DNA from 3 places in the Paraconexibacter sp. genome. Region 2 is predicted to be linked to each of the others. Evidence: riboswitches for the same ligand, from Rfam matches in the RefSeq annotation. Region 2 holds a riboswitch; each other region holds the start of a gene.
What was found. Region 2 has a riboswitch for cyclic di-GMP ahead of ACME2J_RS03940 (hypothetical protein). Riboswitches for the same ligand answer to the same signal wherever they lie in the genome.

Region 1 (3,263 bases), on a different contig from region 2:
CGGACGGCTCGGAGGCCGAGCTCTCGGGCAACGGAGCGCGCGAGGCGATCATGTACCTCCGCCATCGCGGCTGGACGGAGTCCGACGTCTTCTCGATCGAGACGATCGCGGGCGAGATCCGCCCGACGATCACCGGGCCGACGACGTGCACGGTCGACATGGGACGGGCGCGGCTGCGCTCCGCGGACTTCCCGTCTGGCGGAGAGGACGGGACGGGGGACGTCGTCTCGGGCGGCCGGACGTGGCGCTTCCAGCACGTCCAGATCGGCAACCCGCAGTGCGCGATCCGGGTGGACGACCTCGCGGAGCTCGAGGCGCTCGACCTGTCCGCCCTCGGCCCGGCGATCGAGCACGCCGAGCTCTTCCCGAACCGGACGAACGTCTCGTGGTTCAGCGAGGTGGAGTCGGGGGTCATCCGGGCGCGGATCTTCGAGCGCGGTGTCGGCGAGACGATGTCGTCGGGCACCGGCGCGAGCGGCGCGGCCGTGGCGTACGTGCTGTCGGGGGCCGACGAGGACGTCCTCGTCCGCCTCGACGGTGGCGAGCTGCGGGTGACGGTGAGCGAGGCGCTCCACGTCGACCTCGCCGGGTGGGCGGTCTGCGTGTACGCGGGGGAGCTGAGCGCCGAGGCGCTCGCCGAGCTGGCCGGGTTGTAGCCTCCCGCGCCGTGAGCACCGAGCAGAAGACCGGAGCGTGGGCCGTCGGCCTCGCGACCATCGCCGAGCGGGACGGGCGCGTCCTCGACACGTACTATCCGGCGCCGCAGCTCGGCCTGGGCGGCGCCGCGCAGGACGCGATCGCCGCGGCGAAGCACCCAGGCGCGGGCACCCACGTCGTCCATCCGGCCGTCGCGACCGACCTCGGGGGCGGGGCGTTCAACGGCGCGATCGGGCGCGACGCGGTCCGCGACGTCCGCGTCGACCCCGTGCTCACCGTCGTCGAGGACGTCTCGGCCCCTCCGCAGGACGCTCACGACGTCTACCTGCGGCTCCATCTCCTCTCGCACCGGCTCGTCGCGCCGCACGGCGCGAACCTCGACGGGGCGTTCGGGCTCCTCGCGAACGTCGCATGGACCTCACACGGTCCGTGCGCCGTCGAGGACGTCCCGGCCGCGCGCCTGCGGGCCCGGGCGGCCGGGAGGGCCCTGCAGGTGACGAGCGTCGACAAGTTCCCGCGGATGACCGACTACGTCATCCCCGCCGGGGTGCGGATCGCCGATGCCGACAGGGTCCGGCTCGGCGCGCACCTCGCCGAGGGCACGACCGTCATGCACGAGGGGTTCGTCAACTTCAACGCCGGGACGCTCGGCGCGTCGATGGTCGAGGGGCGCATCAGCGCGGGCGTGGTCGTCGGGGACGGCTCCGACGTCGGCGGCGGGGCGTCGATCATGGGCACGCTCTCCGGCGGAGGGACCACCGTCATCTCGATCGGTGAGCGCTGCCTCCTCGGCGCGAACAGCGGGCTGGGCATCTCGCTCGGCGACGAGTGCATCGTCGAGGCCGGCTGCTACGTCACCGGCGGCATGCGCGTGAGCACGCCCGACGGCGAGGTCGTCAAGGCGAAGGACCTCAGCGGCGTCTCCAACCTGCTCTTCCGGCGCAACAGCGAGACGGGCGCCCTCGAGGTCCTCCCGCGCGAGGGCGCGTGGGGGAGCCTCAACGAGATGCTCCACCAGAACGACTGAGCGCCGCCCCGAACCGCCAGCGCCGAACCGGATTCCTGCGGTGCCATGGCGCCGCAGGAATCCGGTTCGGCGGACTGGGGGAGCGGCGACGCGCCAGCTTCGGGGTATAGGTGGTCACGGACCGCGCCGATAACTCCTCTCAGCACCCGACACGGACAACGGCACACCCGTCGCGAGGCGGGGTCGCAAAGCCAGGGGCCTCACGCAGGCAGCCCGGCCGCCCTACATGGAGGGGTACGAGATGAAGAGCAGGAGCAGGCTCACAGCGGGACTCGCGATCGCAGGCGTCTTCGCGTTCGCCTCGCCGGCATCGGCGGCGAGCGTCGACAGGCACCTCGACCGCGCAGACGCGGCGATCGAGAAGGCGACGGAGCACGCGAAGGACGGCCGCGACAGCGCCGCGATCGCCCATCTCCGCCGGGCGGACCGCGAGACCGCGAGTGCCCACCGGCACAACCGCAGCGGAGATCGTGAGGATCGCGCGCTCGACGAGCGGCGGATCGCGAAGCAGTTCCAGGAGAACGCGGAGACGGCGGCGAAGGTCGTCGCGCGCGTCGACGGCAGCGCCGACGCGAAGGCCGCCGACGAGGTCGAGGACGCCGTGGCCGGGCGCGAGAAGGCGCTCGAGCGCCTCACGGCGCTCGCCGAGCGGCTGCCCTCGCAGGCGCAGAAGGGCCTCGCGAAGTCCATCGAGCAGGTGACGAAGATCGGGACGCGTCCCGCGACGACGCTCGACCGCGCGATGCGCGCCGGCGACGTGGAGACCTCGGCCGTCGACGACGTCGAGAAGGCGATCGACGCGGTCGGCGAGGGCTCGGCGAACGACGTCTCGGTGCTCGACGAGCTGATGGACATCGTCCCCGAGCAGGCCCGCAAGGGCCTCGAGAAGGCGCGCGCGAAGGCGCAGGCCGGCAAGGACCGCGCGCAGGGTCGTCGTGGTGGCGCGCAGGTGTGCAAGGCCGAGCGCGAGGCCGACCCGGCGGCCTTCGACGACAAGTACCGCACGAACGAGGGTGAGGCGGGCGAGGAGTCCAACGCCTTCGGCATGTGCGTGTCGGGTCACAGCAAGCTGTTCCGCCCTGGGAGCAAGGGCGCGGAGAACCGTCCCGACTTCGCTGGTCCTCCGACCGGCGTGACCGGCGCTCCGACCGACGACCAGGCCGGCCCTCCGGCGGGCGTCGTCGGCCGACCGTAGAGAGGCTCCTCCTCTCCAGCCTCTCCGGACCCCCGCGGTGACCGACCGCGGGGGTCCGATCTGCGAGGCTCGACGCACGACATGGCGACTCTCCTCCAGCCCCTGACACGACGCCCCTGGACGGCGACGACGCGCCTCTCCGACGAGGCGCTCGCCAAGCGCGTCCGGGAAGGGGACGAGTCGGCCTTCGACGTCCTCTACGAGCGGCACGGCGCCGCGATCTCCCGCTATCTCCTCGCCCGGCTGCGCGACCCCCAGGACGTGCAGGACGCCCTTCAGGAGGCGATGGCCGCGGCGCTCCGCGCGCTGCGCGACGGCACGGGCGTCATCTCCGTCCGGGCCTGGCTCTTCCGCATCGCCCACAACGAGGCGCTGCGGATCATC
Region 2 (3,263 bases):
CGCTCGAGGCGATCGACGCCCGCTACCGGGCGGCGCTCGAGCGCTACTGCCGCACGATCGTCCTCCAGCACGCCGACGCCGAGGACGCCGCCCAGGCGGCGCTCGCCGCGGGCCTCCGGGCCATCGCCGACGGACGCGCCGAGCCGACCGCGCTGCGCGCCTGGCTGTACAAGATCGCTCACCGCGAGGCGCTCGCCGTGCTGCGCCGGCGACCCCCGGCCGCCGAAGCCGACCTCTCCGACGAGGCGATCGCGGAGCTCGTCCCCGCGGCGAGCGACCGCACGGTCGAGCGGGAGCGGCTCGCCGAGCTCCTCGACGACCTCCGCGCCCTCCCCGAGCGCCAGCGCTGCGCGCTCGTCCTCCACGAGCTCGGCGGCCTGCGGCACGACGAGATCGCGAGCGCGCTCGAGATGCCGTCCGACGCCGCGGCCCGCCAGGCCGTGAGCACGGCGCGCCGGAGCCTGCGCCGGCGTCGTCGACGCGACCTCCACGTCCTCTTCCCGGCCGGCCCGGTCGTCGCACTCGCGAGCGCGGGCGCGGGGGCCGGGGCCGCCGGCGTCGCCGCGGTCGGCGGCGCGAGCGGCCTCGGCGCGATCGGCGCGTGGATCGCGGGCGCCGGCGTCGCCGCGAAGTGCGCGGCCGTCTGCGCCGCGATCGGCGCGATCGGCGCCGGCTCGCTCGCCGTCGCCGAGCAGCCGCAGCGACCCGCCGAGCGGGAGGCCGCAGCGACACCCGAGGCGTCCGGGCCAGGCTCCGCCCCCGCGGTCGAGCGCGCGGCCGACGAGCCCACCCCGGCGGCCCGCCTGCGGGACGCCGAGGCCGCCGAGCGCGCAGCGCAGCGCCGCGCGGCCGACCGCCGTCGCCGGGAGGCCGCGGCCGAGCGTGCGACCGCACGCCGCGAAGCAGCGCGCGAGCGCCGCGAGAGCACGGCCGTGACCGTCCCGGCCGCCGAGGCGGAGCCCGACGTCATCGAGGTCGAGGTGACCGGCGAGGCGGGCGCGATCGTCCCGGAGGGCACGGAGCCCGCGGCCTCCGCGCCGGCCCCCGCCCCGCCCGCTCCCGCCCCCGCGACGCCGCGGGCGACGCCGGGGACGAGCGTCGTCGTCGAGGACTCGGACGTCGGCTCCGTCGTCGCCGAGGGCACCTCCGCGGGCGAGGTCGTCGTCGAGGTCCCATGAGCGCCGACGCGCCACATACGAGGTCGCGCGCTCACATTCGCCCCACGTTCCCCCTCTCGAGGGTTGAGGCACGGATGATCCGCCGCCTCGGAAAAAGGCACACCCGTCGCGAGGCGGGGTCGCACAACCAGGGGCCTCCGCCCGGAGGCCGCCCAGTCGCCCGAAGGAGCATTCCGTGTCCCACCGTCTGACCAGGATCGCGGCAGCGGCGCTCGCCGCCGTCGCGATCGTCCCCGCGAGCGCCCAGGCCGCGAAGACCCCGACGTCGAAGGACGTCGCCCGCCACGTCGAGAAGGCGATGGAGGCGACGAGCTCCCTCGAGCGTCTCGTCGACCGCGGCAGCGACCGCAAGGCCGTCTCGCGCCTCAAGCGCTCCCGCCGCACCGGCGCCAACGCCGCCCGCACCGCGCGCCGCTACGCCGCCCGCGCCCGCTCCCACACCGCCCAGGAGCGCGCGATCGGCGCGCTCGCCGCGGCCGGGGCGCTGCAGGCGCAGAACGTCGCCGACTACGCCGCGCTCATCGAGCAGGCCGACGGCACCCTCCAGCGCCGGCTCGCCCAGGGTCTGCGCCCGACGCTCGCGAGCCGCGACTCCGTCATCGCCTCCCTGCAGTCGCTCGTCGACCGCATCGAGGACGAGCAGCTGAAGGCGATCGCCGCCCAGGCGCTCGCCGCGCTCACGGCGCAGGCCCCCGCGGCGCTCGAGGCCCTCGCGGCGCTCGACATGGACGCGCTCCCCACGCGCATCACCGACCTCGTCGCGACGGCGATGGAGATGGCGACCGCCGCGCTCGACCACGTCACCTCGCAGCTCGGCACGCTCATCCCGTCCCTCCCCGTCGCCGCGCAGGAGCCCGTCGCCCAGGCGCTCGCGACGGTGACGACGGTCCTCGCCGGCCTCACGCCGATGATCGAGCAGATGGGCGCGACCATCACCGCCACGATCGACGGCGTCATGACGATGGTCAACGAGCTCCTCGCGACCATCCCCGGCGTCTCCGGCATCCTCGCCGGGCTCCCCGGCGGCGACGCCGCGGGCGGCGACTCCGGCTCGGCCGCGCCCGGCGGCCTCCTCGGCGGCCTCGAGGGCCTCATCCCCGACCTCGGCGGGATCCCCGTCGTCGGCGGCCTCCTCGACTCGATCCTCGGGAACCTGCCGATCATCGGCGGGCTCCGCTAGGACCTCGCGCCTCGCCCGACGCCCCGTCCCGCGCGCACCGCGGGGCGGGGCGTCCGCGTGCGTGGGTCACGACGTGTGGCGTTCCAGCGACGCTCCGCGTCGCTGATTCTCCACACGTGCCGGTGCGCCGCGACGTGTGCGGGGGAGGTGTGGCGCCGCGCCGCAGCGCCGGCGCCCGGGGACGGGGCTCTCAGTCCCCGAGGATCCGCAGCTTCCGCACCGGACCCTCGACGTAGCAGTCCTCCTGCTCGCTGCAGTCGATGCGGTGGGCCTGCCAGTAGTACGTGCCCGGCCGGTTGATGAAGTGGCTGCGCAGCCCGCGGTAGCGCTCGACCTTCTTCGTGAAGAGGCTGCCCTTGCGGCGACCCATCTTGCGGAAGTAGACGGGGTTCTTGAGCCGCCCGTCCTTCGCCTTCTTCTTCGACTTGGAGACGCGGACGAAGAGGGCGTCGTTGCCGGTCGTGCGGACCTTGAACGTGAACCGGGTGCCGGCGTCGAAGCCCTTGTTCGCCTTGGGCCACACCGAGCGGGGCGGCGGCGGGGCGTCGTCCTCCGGGCCGGAGACCCCGGCGGAGGCGACGGCGCCCGAGCCGGCGAGGGCGACGAGCGTCGCGGCGACGAGAGCGGAGCTGCGCACGGACATCGGAGCGAGGCTACGCCATCCGCGCGATCTCCACGCCGCCGGCTCCGACGTTCGTCGAGAGGCGGTCGAGCGCCGCGTCGGTCCCGTCGCGCGCCTCGCGATCGTCCGCCCCGGGCTCGCGGTGGAGCCCGTGGACCCGGAGGACGCCCGTCCCGCGGTCGAGCGCGGCGTCGGCGCGGGCGACGAGGCGCTCGCCGACGAGGACCGGGAGGACGTAGTACCCCCATCGGCGCCGGTCCGCCGGGACGTAGATCTCGAGTCG
Region 3 (3,263 bases), on a different contig from region 2:
GCGTCGAAGTCCTTCACGGGGTACGGGACGCGGCGGTTGATCGTCATCGCGGTCTGGCGGATCGAGCCGAACTGGCCGAAGCGGTCGAAGGCCTTCGCGCCGACGAGGTACGTGCCGTCGAGGACCTCGCCCTCGTTCGGCGACGACCCGCTCGACACGCTGCCGAGCTGCCAGGTGAACGACCAGCTCGTGTCGGCGCCGGTCGCCGCACCCTGGGCGGTGCCGTCGACGTACCAGGCGGCGCTCTCCGCCGGGGCGTTCGTCGCCGCGGTGAAGCTCACGCTCGAGCCTCCGGAGATCGGCGACGCGTTGCCGGGGGTGACGGAGACGACGGCGGGCGCGGCGGCGAGACCCGGGTTCGCGATCGCGGTCGCCTGGAGCGAGTACCGCGTGCCGCCGCCCTTGTCCCAGCGGACGAGGACGACCAGGCGCTTGTAGTCGGAGGGCACGGTGTCGGTCCCCTCGTGCGGGCAGACGAGGAGGCAGATCCCCACGCTCGCCTCGGTGAGGTTGTCGACGGTGCCGTCGAGGTCGAGGTCGATGCCGCAGTCGCCGACGCTGAGGCCGGCGGTCGCCGCGAGGTTCGTGCCCTGGATGCTGCCGTCGACGCCGAGGAGCTCGCGGCACTCCTCCGGGGTCGTCTGGCCGTTGCCGCTCGCGCAGAAGAGCGTGCCGTCGTGATCTCCGGTGCCGTCGGCCGCATCGTCGACGTCGCAGACCCCGACGGCGACCGTGTAGTCGTAGCCGCGGCGGCGGATCGTCCAGCCTCCGCCCGTCGGCGTCGAGTCGGCGAGCTCGGGCGTCGCCTGGACCTTCGAGACGACGGCGGCGGGGACGAGCGCGTCGTAGGGCACGGAGCGCACCTCCTCGACGATCTCGCGCTGCAGCGAGACGGCCTGCTCGCGAGCCTTCGTCGTCGTCGTCACGGCGTTCGCCATGTCGAGCATCGAGACCGTGCCGAGCATCCCGACGAGGAGGATCACGGTCGCGATCATCACCTCGACGAGAGTGAGACCGGATTCGCAGCGGAGGGACGCCGGACGCTCCATGCACCCTGTGTCGGCCTCTTTCGACCGGCGACGACTCATCCGGCGGGATCTGGACGAGTGGTCGATGGCCCCCTCCCCAGTTGCTGGACGGAGGCTGGACGGGTGCCCCACCGATCGTGGAACGAGTGAGGGGGCGGTCCCGCCACGGGACCGCCCCCTCACCGAAACGCGGACGAGGCGGGCCCGGGGGCCCGCCTCGTCGTGAAGCGACTGATGTCGGTGAGCCGACTACCAGGAGCCGCTCGTCGGGCAGCCGCCGTTGCCGGCGGTCGTGCACGAGCGGGTGAAGACGCCGGCGCCGGTCTTCGTGATCGTGAACGCGTTGCCGGTCTCCGAGGCCGCCGTGACGGTGTAGCTGTCGGCGGTCGTGATGTTGACGCTGCCGCCGGTGCCCGTGACCGTGCTGCCGAGGAGGACCTGCGGCGAGGACGAGCAGTTCGTCGGCGTCTGGCGCTCGTCGACGAGGCACGACTCGAGCTGGGTCACGGCGTTGCGGGCGTCGGACTTCGCGGCGGAGTCCTTCGCCTTGTCGCGCTGACCGAGGAACGTCGGGAGCGCGATCGCGGCGAGGATGCCGATGATCAGGATGACGACGAGCAGCTCGATGAGCGTGAAGCCACCCTCGTCGTTGCGGAACTTCTGCAGCATGTGATCCTCCTGGGATCTGGGACCTGTGGTTTGCGCCAGCTCCGCGGTTCTCCGCCCCCGTGGGTCCTTCCCGGCCCGGTGGCAGCTCGGCTGCCTCACGTGTGCGAGGCCCGTGGCTTTGCGTCCCGCCCTCACGGACGGTTTGCCGTTGGCACCTTGGCTCTGGCTTCTGACACGTCCCCCATCGGCGCCTCCCCAGAAGCCCTTGAGCACTTGGACGTTCGTCCTACGCACCGCCGGTGCGGCGGGAGGACGGCGCCACGGACGGGGTCCGGCAGGGATCTGCGACGATCCGGCGAGTGGTCGCGCGCCGCCTGCTCCTCTACCTCGCCCTCGTGCTGCTCGTCCTCTCCGTCGCCGGCCTGCTCGCCTCGAGCCCCGATTCCGGGGACGACGAGGCGTCCGCCCCGCCCTCGGCCGGCCCCGCTCCCGCGACCGTCGACCGGGTCGAGGCGACGCTGCCGTCCGAGGAGCCGGTCGAGGCCATGGTCGGCGACGTCCTCGCGCTCACGGTCCGCACCGACGAGGCCGGCCGCGCGGAGATCGCAGAGCTCGGCGTCGACGTGCCGATCGGGCCCGGGCTCGAGACGCCGATCCTCGTCCCGCTCGAGCGCGCCGGCCGCTTCCCCGTCACCCGCCGTCTCTCGGACGAGCGCCTCGGCACGCTCGTCGTCCGCCCGCGGTGAAGCACGTCGAGTCCACGCTGGAGCGGCGCGCCGACGCCCTCGACGGGCTGCGGGGCCTCGCCTGCATCGCCGTCATCACCTACCACGCGTGGCTCTACAAGGCAGGGACCGAGCCGTTCTCGAGCCGCCGGGAAGGGCTCTTCGACGACACGATCCACGAGCTGCGACTCGGGCTGACGTGCTTCTTCGTCCTCAGCGGCTTCCTCCTCTTCACGCCGTGGGTGAAGGCGGCGATCGAGAAGCGCCCGTCGCCGAGGCTCGGCCCCTACGCGCTGCGGCGCGCCGCCCGCATCGCGCCCGCGTACTACCTCGCGCTCTTCGGGTCGATCGCGCTGCTGTCGGGCCGCCGGGGCGACGACCCGGCGATCCGGCTGCCGCCGAGCGAGGATCTCTGGACGTACTTCGTCTTCGGGCAGAACTTCCAGACCGACACGGTCCTCAAGCTCGACCCGCCGATGTGGTCGCTCGCGACGGAGCTCATGTTCTACGCGGTCCTCCCGATCTTCGGCTGGATCGCGATGCGCAAGCTCTGGCACCGCGGGCGGACGGGGCTCCTCGTCGCCTGCGGGGTCATGTTCGGCGGGGGCGTCGCCTTCAACGCGTGGCTCGCCGCCGATCCCGATCTCAACGCCTACGTGCTCTCCAAGCAGGTCCCCGCCTTCGCGACCTACTTCGCGCTCGGGATGCTCGCGGCCGTCGTCGCGTACGGCTGGAGGACGTCCTCGCGCGCGATCCTGTGGTCGCTCTACGCCGGCGGGATCCTCGCCGTCCTCCTCGGCGCCTGGTGGGCGGCCGACTGGGGCGCGCGCGCGGACCGCGTGCAGTGGCGCGACACGGGCGCGGCGCTCGGGTTCGCGGCGATCGTCGTGGCGGCGTGGAT

Region 1: linked by a shared signal. The riboswitch ahead of ACME2J_RS18970 (hypothetical protein) and the one ahead of ACME2J_RS03940 (hypothetical protein) in region 2 are both predicted to bind cyclic di-GMP.
Region 3: linked by a shared signal. The riboswitch ahead of ACME2J_RS14240 (type IV pilin protein) and the one ahead of ACME2J_RS03940 (hypothetical protein) in region 2 are both predicted to bind cyclic di-GMP.

Annotation. Positions count from the first base shown of each region.
Region 1 is NZ_JBLKKY010000073.1:13,487-16,749, reverse strand. Features, by position in the region: gene dapF (diaminopimelate epimerase) at 1-656, shown strand, start outside; gene dapD (2,3,4,5-tetrahydropyridine-2,6-dicarboxylate N-succinyltransferase) at 668-1,684, shown strand; cyclic di-GMP riboswitch class I at 1,835-1,909, shown strand; gene ACME2J_RS18970 (hypothetical protein) at 1,926-2,879, shown strand; gene ACME2J_RS18965 (RNA polymerase sigma factor) at 2,961-3,263, shown strand, end outside.
Region 2 is NZ_JBLKKY010000007.1:9,363-12,625, forward strand. Features, by position in the region: gene ACME2J_RS03935 (RNA polymerase sigma factor) at 1-1,178, shown strand, start outside; cyclic di-GMP riboswitch class I at 1,265-1,342, shown strand; gene ACME2J_RS03940 (hypothetical protein) at 1,354-2,358, shown strand; gene ACME2J_RS03945 (hypothetical protein) at 2,549-3,001, opposite strand; gene ACME2J_RS03950 (DNA glycosylase AlkZ-like family protein) at 3,012-3,263, opposite strand, start outside.
Region 3 is NZ_JBLKKY010000041.1:5,427-8,689, forward strand. Features, by position in the region: gene ACME2J_RS14235 (prepilin-type N-terminal cleavage/methylation domain-containing protein) at 1-1,088, opposite strand, end outside; gene ACME2J_RS14240 (type IV pilin protein) at 1,278-1,697, opposite strand; cyclic di-GMP riboswitch class I at 1,775-1,854, opposite strand; gene ACME2J_RS14245 (hypothetical protein) at 1,997-2,383, shown strand; gene ACME2J_RS14250 (acyltransferase family protein) at 2,380-3,263, shown strand, end outside.